Regions from separate parts of the Weizmannia sp. WK01 genome, predicted to be linked through region 3. Evidence: a T-box and tRNA genes for the amino acid it is inferred to sense, from the RefSeq annotation. Region 3 holds a T-box; the other regions hold tRNA genes.
The links. The T-box of region 3 lies ahead of OF158_RS10885 (valine--tRNA ligase). A T-box ahead of a tRNA ligase gene usually reads a tRNA of that ligase, here a tRNA-Val.

Region 1 (2,172 bases), 520 kb from region 3:
GAGGTTTGGCACCTCGATGTCGGCTCATCGCATCCTGGGGCTGTAGTCGGTCCCAAGGGTTGGGCTGTTCGCCCATTAAAGCGGTACGCGAGCTGGGTTCAGAACGTCGTGAGACAGTTCGGTCCCTATCCGTCGCGGGCGCAGGAAATTTGAGAGGAGCTGTCCTTAGTACGAGAGGACCGGGATGGACGCACCGCTGGTGTACCAGTTGTCTTGCCAAAGGCATCGCTGGGTAGCTATGTGCGGAAGGGATAAGTGCTGAAAGCATCTAAGCATGAAGCCCCCCTCAAGATGAGATTTCCCACAGTTTATACTGGTAAGATCCCTGAAAGATGATCAGGTTGATAGGTCCGGGGTGGAAGCGCGGCGACGCGTGGAGCTGACGGATACTAATCGATCGAGGACTTAACCAAATAGAAAAGTGAAGGCCGCCTTGAAAAAGGTGCGCTGGAGCTAGACAATTCTCAAAGTTAGAAGTAAAAACGCATTCTCCGTTTACAGTTTTTTCTCCCATCCGGTTTTCAGGGAATCACATAATTCCTGTTGATAAGAAATGAAAACTTTGTTATAATGATTTTTGTCATTAAGGTCCGGTGGCGATGGCGGAAAGGTCACACCCGTTCCCATCCCGAACACGGAAGTTAAGCTTTCCAGCGCCGATGGTAGTTGGGGGTTTCCCCCTGCGAGAGTAGGACGCTGCCGGGCTTGTATTCCGCAGTAGCTCAGTGGTAGAGCAATCGGCTGTTAACCGATCGGTCGTAGGTTCGAATCCTACCTGCGGAGCCATCATGGAGAGCTGTCCGAGAGGCCGAAGGAGCACGATTGGAAATCGTGTAGGCGGCTAAAAGCTGTCTCAAGGGTTCGAATCCCTTGCTCTCCGTCATGATCCATATGGCCCGTTGGTCAAGCGGTTAAGACACCGCCCTTTCACGGCGGTAACACGGGTTCGAATCCCGTACGGGTCATCATTATAACTGGAGGATTAGCTCAGCTGGGAGAGCGTCTGCCTTACAAGCAGAGGGTCGGCGGTTCGATCCCGTCATCCTCCACCATTTTATCATCGCGGGGTGGAGCAGTCTGGTAGCTCGTCGGGCTCATAACCCGAAGGTCGCAGGTTCAAATCCTGCCCCCGCAATTTACATATAAAGGTCCCGTAGTGTAGCGGTTATCACGCCTGCCTGTCACGCAGGAGATCGCGGGTTCGATTCCCGTCGGGACCGCCATCCATTTTACATAATTGTGGCTCGGTAGCTCAGTCGGTAGAGCAAAGGACTGAAAATCCTTGTGTCGGCGGTTCGATTCCGTCCCGAGCCACCATTTGGCCGGTCTAGCTCAATTGGTAGAGCAACTGACTTGTAATCAGTAGGTTGGGGGTTCAAGTCCTCTGGCCGGCACCACGCAATATGGAGGGGTAGCGAAGTGGCTAAACGCGGCGGACTGTAAATCCGCTCCCTCAGGGTTCGGCGGTTCGAATCCGTCCCCCTCCATTTTTTAAAGGGGCATAGTTTAAAGGTAGAACAGAGGTCTCCAAAACCTCCAGTGTGGGTTCGATTCCTACTGCCCCTGCCATTATGATGGCGGTTGTGGCGAAGTGGTTAACGCACCGGATTGTGGCTCCGGCATTCGTGGGTTCGATTCCCACCATCCGCCCCATATTTATTGGGCCATAGCCAAGCGGTAAGGCAACGGACTTTGACTCCGTCATGCGCTGGTTCGAATCCAGCTGGCCCAGTATGCGGAAGTAGTTCAGTGGTAGAACATCACCTTGCCAAGGTGGGGGTCGCGGGTTCGAATCCCGTCTTCCGCTCCATTGATGGCGGCATAGCCAAGAGGTAAGGCAGAGGTCTGCAAAACCTTTATCACCGGTTCGATTCCGGTTGCCGCCTCCATCATATCATGCCGGTGTGGCGGAATTGGCAGACGCGCACGACTCAAAATCGTGTTCCTTCGGGAGTGTCGGTTCGACCCCGACCACCGGTATAATAGCATCACATTGAAAGCTGATGCCAAATGGAACGCTTCTCAAGATAAAGAGAAGCGTTTTTTTATTGCAATTATATTATTGAAGCCGAGGCCAATTTAAGTGGCTGCTTGAAAGCGTACACTTGTGAGTATCTATAGTTGTTTAACTTGTACAAAAAGGGAATTGATCTAATAAGAAAGGTTTGGAAA
Region 2 (2,172 bases), 240 kb from region 3:
AGCGGTCCCGACGGGAATCGAACCCGCGATCTCCTGCGTGACAGGCAGGCGTGATAACCGCTACACCACGGGACCAATTGCGGGGGCAGGATTTGAACCTGCGACCTTCGGGTTATGAGCCCGACGAGCTACCAGACTGCTCCACCCCGCGATGATAAAATAATGAAATGGCGGAGGAAGAGGGATTCGAACCCCCGCGCGGTGTAACCCGCCTGTCGGTTTTCAAGACCGATCCCTTCAGCCAGACTTGGGTATTCCTCCGTATGAAAAAATAAAAAATGGTGGACCTTGTAGGACTCGAACCTACGACCGGACGGTTATGAGCCGTCTGCTCTAACCAGCTGAGCTAAAGGTCCGATATATACAAAATATAGCGGCGGAGGGGATCGAACCCCCGACCTCACGGGTATGAACCGTACGCTCTAGCCAGCTGAGCTACGCCGCCGTTATTTGACTCTGTTTGGTGGATTGGTGGAGCCTAGCGGGATCGAACCGCTGACCTCCTGCGTGCAAAGCAGGCGCTCTCCCAGCTGAGCTAAGGCCCCGTTATGATCTTCATGGTCGGGAAGACAGGATTTGAACCTGCGACCCCATGGTCCCTAACCATGTGCTCTGCCAAGCTGAGCTACTTCCCGAAACAGGAATAAGCGCGCCCAAGAGGAGTCGAACCCCTAACCTTTTGATCCGTAGTCAAACGCTCTATCCAATTGAGCTATGGGCGCATTTGTCATGGTACTGATGCCGAGGACCGGAGTCGAACCGGTACGGTAGTCACCTACCGCAGGATTTTAAGTCCTGTGCGTCTGCCAATTCCGCCACCCCGGCGGGATAAAATGGAGCGGAAGACGGGATTCGAACCCGCGACCCCCACCTTGGCAAGGTGATGTTCTACCACTGAACTACTTCCGCATATCATGTAAACAGTGCGGGTGAAGGGAGTCGAACCCCCACGCCTTACGGCGCCAGATCCTAAGTCTGGTGCGTCTGCCAATTCCGCCACACCCGCGATAAATGGTGAGCCATGCAGGATTCGAACCTGCGACCCTCTGATTAAAAGTCAGATGCTCTACCAACTGAGCTAATGGCTCATATCCGATAATGACATTACTTGTCACAAAGAGAATTATACTATATTGGGTTAAATATGTACATATCTATTTTTAGGATTCCCGGGAAGTATGATGCCGGTCACAAGCCAGTATCCCCAACCTTCCGATGGAAGCCGGTTGCACCTGAATCGGAACGGCATAAAAATGGAGGATGACGGGATCGAACCGCCGACCCTCTGCTTGTAAGGCAGACGCTCTCCCAGCTGAGCTAATCCTCCGTATTATGGCCCGGCAACGTCCTACTCTCGCAGGGGGAGACCCCCAACTACCATCGGCGCTGGAAAGCTTAACTTCCGAGTTCGGGATGTGTTCGGGTGTGACCTTTCCGCCATTATCACCGGACCTGTATAATTTTGGGATGTGTTCCCTGAAAACCGGATGGGAGAAGAAACTGTAAACGGAGAATGCGTTTTTAACTTTGAAAATGATCTAGCGCCAGTGCCTTTAGTAAGGCACCTCCGCTTTTCTGTTGTCCAGCTCCAGCGCCTATCGGCTAGCGTATTTCTACGCTTTCTCCCTACGATAAGCAGGCATCGGCTCGATACCTCGCCGTGTTTCCTTTATTTCAGTCGAAAGCTCCGAAATCCGTACACCGATGAGCAAGGCGCTTCCGCTTTTCGTGGTTAAGTCCTCGATCGATTAGTATCCGTCAGCTCCACGCGTCGCCGCGCTTCCACCCCGGACCTATCAACCTGATCATCTTTCAGGGATCTTACCAGTATAAACTGTGGGAAATCTCATCTTGAGGGGGGCTTCATGCTTAGATGCTTTCAGCACTTATCCCTTCCGCACATAGCTACCCAGCGATGCCTTTGGCAAGACAACTGGTACACCAGCGGTGCGTCCATCCCGGTCCTCTCGTACTAAGGACAGCTCCTCTCAAATTTCCTGCGCCCGCGACGGATAGGGACCGAACTGTCTCACGACGTTCTGAACCCAGCTCGCGTACCGCTTTAATGGGCGAACAGCCCAACCCTTGGGACCGACTACAGCCCCAGGATGCGATGAGCCGACATCGAGGTGCCAAACCTCCCCGTCGATGTGGACTCTTGGGGGAGATCAG
Region 3 (2,172 bases):
GAAAACGGCCAGAGCGCCGAGCTGAACCACGTATCGAGCACGTCCGGATCCTGTTCCCAGTTTTCAATATCGCGGGGCGGCTCGGTGTCAACATACACTTCGCCGGTTTCTTTATGGTACCAGGCCGGAATCCGGTGGCCCCACCAGAGCTGGCGCGAAATGCACCAGTCGCGGATATTTTCCATCCAGTGCAAGTACGTTTTTTCGAAGCGTTCCGGCACAAAATGGACTTTTCCTTCCGACGCCTGCAGTTTTACTGCGGCATCAGCGAGCGGCTGCATTTTCACAAACCATTGCGTCGACAAATACGGTTCGACAACCGCGCCGCTCCGTTCGGAATGGCCGACCGAATGGAGATGGTCTTCCACTTTGACAAGAACGCCGAGTGCTTTCAAGTCCTCCACAATCTGTTTGCGGCATGCAAACCGGTCCATCCCTTTGTATTTTCCGGCATTTTCATTCATTGTGCCGTCCTCGTTCATCACAAGGATGCGTTCGAGATTGTGGCGGTTCCCGACTTCGAAGTCGTTCGGGTCATGGGCCGGCGTAATTTTTACGGCACCGGAACCAAATGTCATGTCCACATACTCGTCTGCGATAATCGGAATTTCGCGGCCGACGATCGGCAATACAATCGTTTTCCCGATTAAATGTTTGTAGCGTTCATCATCCGGGTGGACAGCGACCGCCGTATCACCGAGCATCGTTTCCGGGCGCGTTGTTGCGATTTCGATCGTGCCGGAACCGTCGCTTAACGGGTATGCCAGATGGTAAAATGCGCCCTGCACCTCTTTGTAGACGACTTCAATATCGGAAAGCGCCGTTTTCGTTTCCGGGTCCCAGTTGATGATGTACTCGCCACGGTAAATCAAGCCTTTTTTATAAAGCGAAACAAATACTTCTTTTACAGCTTTTGACAGCCCTTCATCGAGCGTAAAACGTTCGCGCGAATAATCGAGCCCAAGGCCAAGTTTTGCCCATTGTTTGCGGATAAATTGAGCGTATTCCGCTTTCCACTTCCATGCTTCTTCCGTAAACTTTTCGCGGCCGAGGTCATAGCGGGATTTGCCTTCTTCACGCAGTTTGGCTTCCACCTTTGCCTGCGTTGCAATCCCGGCGTGGTCCATCCCCGGCAGCCAGAGCACATCATAGCCCTGCATCCGTTTCATCCGGGTTAAAATATCCTGTAAAGCCGTATCCCAGGCATGGCCGAGGTGGAGCTTCCCGGTTACGTTCGGCGGCGGAATCACAATCGTGTACGGTTTCTTTTCCGGGTCGCCTTTTGCTTCGAAAAATTTGCCGTTCACCCACCATTCATAGCGTCCTTTTTCAACAGCCTGCGGATCATATTTGGTCGGCATGCTGATGTCCTGCTGTTCCATTTGCATCATTCCTTTCTGCGTCTTTTACGGATAAACACAAAAACTCCCTTCGCCATAAAAGGACGAAAGGAGTCTGTTCGCGGTACCACCTTTTTTCACGGGCAAACGGATGCCCGGCACTCTCGGGTCAGTAACGGCACTTCGCCGGCTTTTGCTACTTTCGGTTTCACAAAAGCTACTCCCGGGCGACCTTCCAGCCTGTTTCGCATAGGAAATCTTTCAGCAGCTGATTTCCCTCTCTGCATGGAAACAAAATCTGTACTCTTCCCGTTCATTGTACTTTGATTTTTGAAATTGACTATAGTTTATGGTATCGGTTTTTGTGAAAATCGTCAATAGCATTGCCCATTTTTAGAAAAAATATGCGGCGGATGCACTGATCCGCCCGCTTTTCATACATTATTTTTGAGGGATAGGTGGATGATGATGAAGAAAAAAATTGACAAACAGGCCGTCCGTACATGGGCGCGGAATGCAAAAAAAGTGTGCAAGCAGCTGATTCTTCCGTTCTCCGTCTTTCAGGCCATCCGTACGATTATTTTTCCGACGACGTTTGACGTTTTGCTGCTTGCCATATTTATTCTCATTTATCTCGGGTTTCAGTATGAATGGTTTTAGTGGCCGTTCCTGCTTTTCATGACGCGGGGGCGGCCCCTTGTGACAACTGCATGACGACATACTCGGTATTTTTCATTCGCCAGTACTTTTCCTGCAGTTTCGCGACTGCTCTCGCTTCATGGCGTTTTCCTTCATTTGCAAAGTATTCCTCCACGGTTTGGATGATCGGTGC

Region 1: it encodes a tRNA-Val, which carries the amino acid that the T-box ahead of OF158_RS10885 (valine--tRNA ligase) is inferred to sense. The anticodon was not compared.
Region 2: it encodes a tRNA-Val, which carries the amino acid that the T-box ahead of OF158_RS10885 (valine--tRNA ligase) is inferred to sense. The anticodon was not compared.

The regions. Positions count from the first base shown of each region.
Region 1 is NZ_CP109616.1:2,788,452-2,790,623, reverse strand. Features, by position in the region: rRNA gene OF158_RS13475 (23S ribosomal RNA) at 1-413, shown strand, start outside; rRNA gene rrf (5S ribosomal RNA) at 590-705, shown strand; tRNA gene OF158_RS13465 (tRNA-Asn) at 712-786, shown strand; tRNA gene OF158_RS13460 (tRNA-Ser) at 791-880, shown strand; tRNA gene OF158_RS13455 (tRNA-Glu) at 894-965, shown strand; tRNA gene OF158_RS13450 (tRNA-Val) at 977-1,052, shown strand; tRNA gene OF158_RS13445 (tRNA-Met) at 1,062-1,135, shown strand; tRNA gene OF158_RS13440 (tRNA-Asp) at 1,148-1,223, shown strand; tRNA gene OF158_RS13435 (tRNA-Phe) at 1,242-1,317, shown strand; tRNA gene OF158_RS13430 (tRNA-Thr) at 1,322-1,397, shown strand; tRNA gene OF158_RS13425 (tRNA-Tyr) at 1,406-1,487, shown strand; tRNA gene OF158_RS13420 (tRNA-Trp) at 1,496-1,569, shown strand; tRNA gene OF158_RS13415 (tRNA-His) at 1,578-1,653, shown strand; tRNA gene OF158_RS13410 (tRNA-Gln) at 1,661-1,732, shown strand; tRNA gene OF158_RS13405 (tRNA-Gly) at 1,736-1,810, shown strand; tRNA gene OF158_RS13400 (tRNA-Cys) at 1,816-1,889, shown strand; tRNA gene OF158_RS13395 (tRNA-Leu) at 1,899-1,980, shown strand.
Region 2 is NZ_CP109616.1:2,506,772-2,508,943, forward strand. Features, by position in the region: tRNA gene OF158_RS12015 (tRNA-Asp) at 3-75, opposite strand; tRNA gene OF158_RS12020 (tRNA-Met) at 78-151, opposite strand; tRNA gene OF158_RS12025 (tRNA-Ser) at 169-261, opposite strand; tRNA gene OF158_RS12030 (tRNA-Ile) at 280-356, opposite strand; tRNA gene OF158_RS12035 (tRNA-Met) at 372-445, opposite strand; tRNA gene OF158_RS12040 (tRNA-Ala) at 470-545, opposite strand; tRNA gene OF158_RS12045 (tRNA-Pro) at 559-635, opposite strand; tRNA gene OF158_RS12050 (tRNA-Arg) at 649-722, opposite strand; tRNA gene OF158_RS12055 (tRNA-Leu) at 740-825, opposite strand; tRNA gene OF158_RS12060 (tRNA-Gly) at 835-909, opposite strand; tRNA gene OF158_RS12065 (tRNA-Leu) at 925-1,006, opposite strand; tRNA gene OF158_RS12070 (tRNA-Lys) at 1,013-1,088, opposite strand; tRNA gene OF158_RS12075 (tRNA-Val) at 1,255-1,327, opposite strand; rRNA gene rrf (5S ribosomal RNA) at 1,336-1,451, opposite strand; rRNA gene OF158_RS12085 (23S ribosomal RNA) at 1,729-2,172, opposite strand, start outside.
Region 3 is NZ_CP109616.1:2,270,141-2,272,312, forward strand. Features, by position in the region: gene OF158_RS10885 (valine--tRNA ligase) at 1-1,382, opposite strand, end outside; T-box leader at 1,438-1,666, opposite strand; gene OF158_RS10890 (hypothetical protein) at 1,809-2,000, shown strand; gene ysxE (spore coat protein YsxE) at 2,017-2,172, opposite strand, start outside.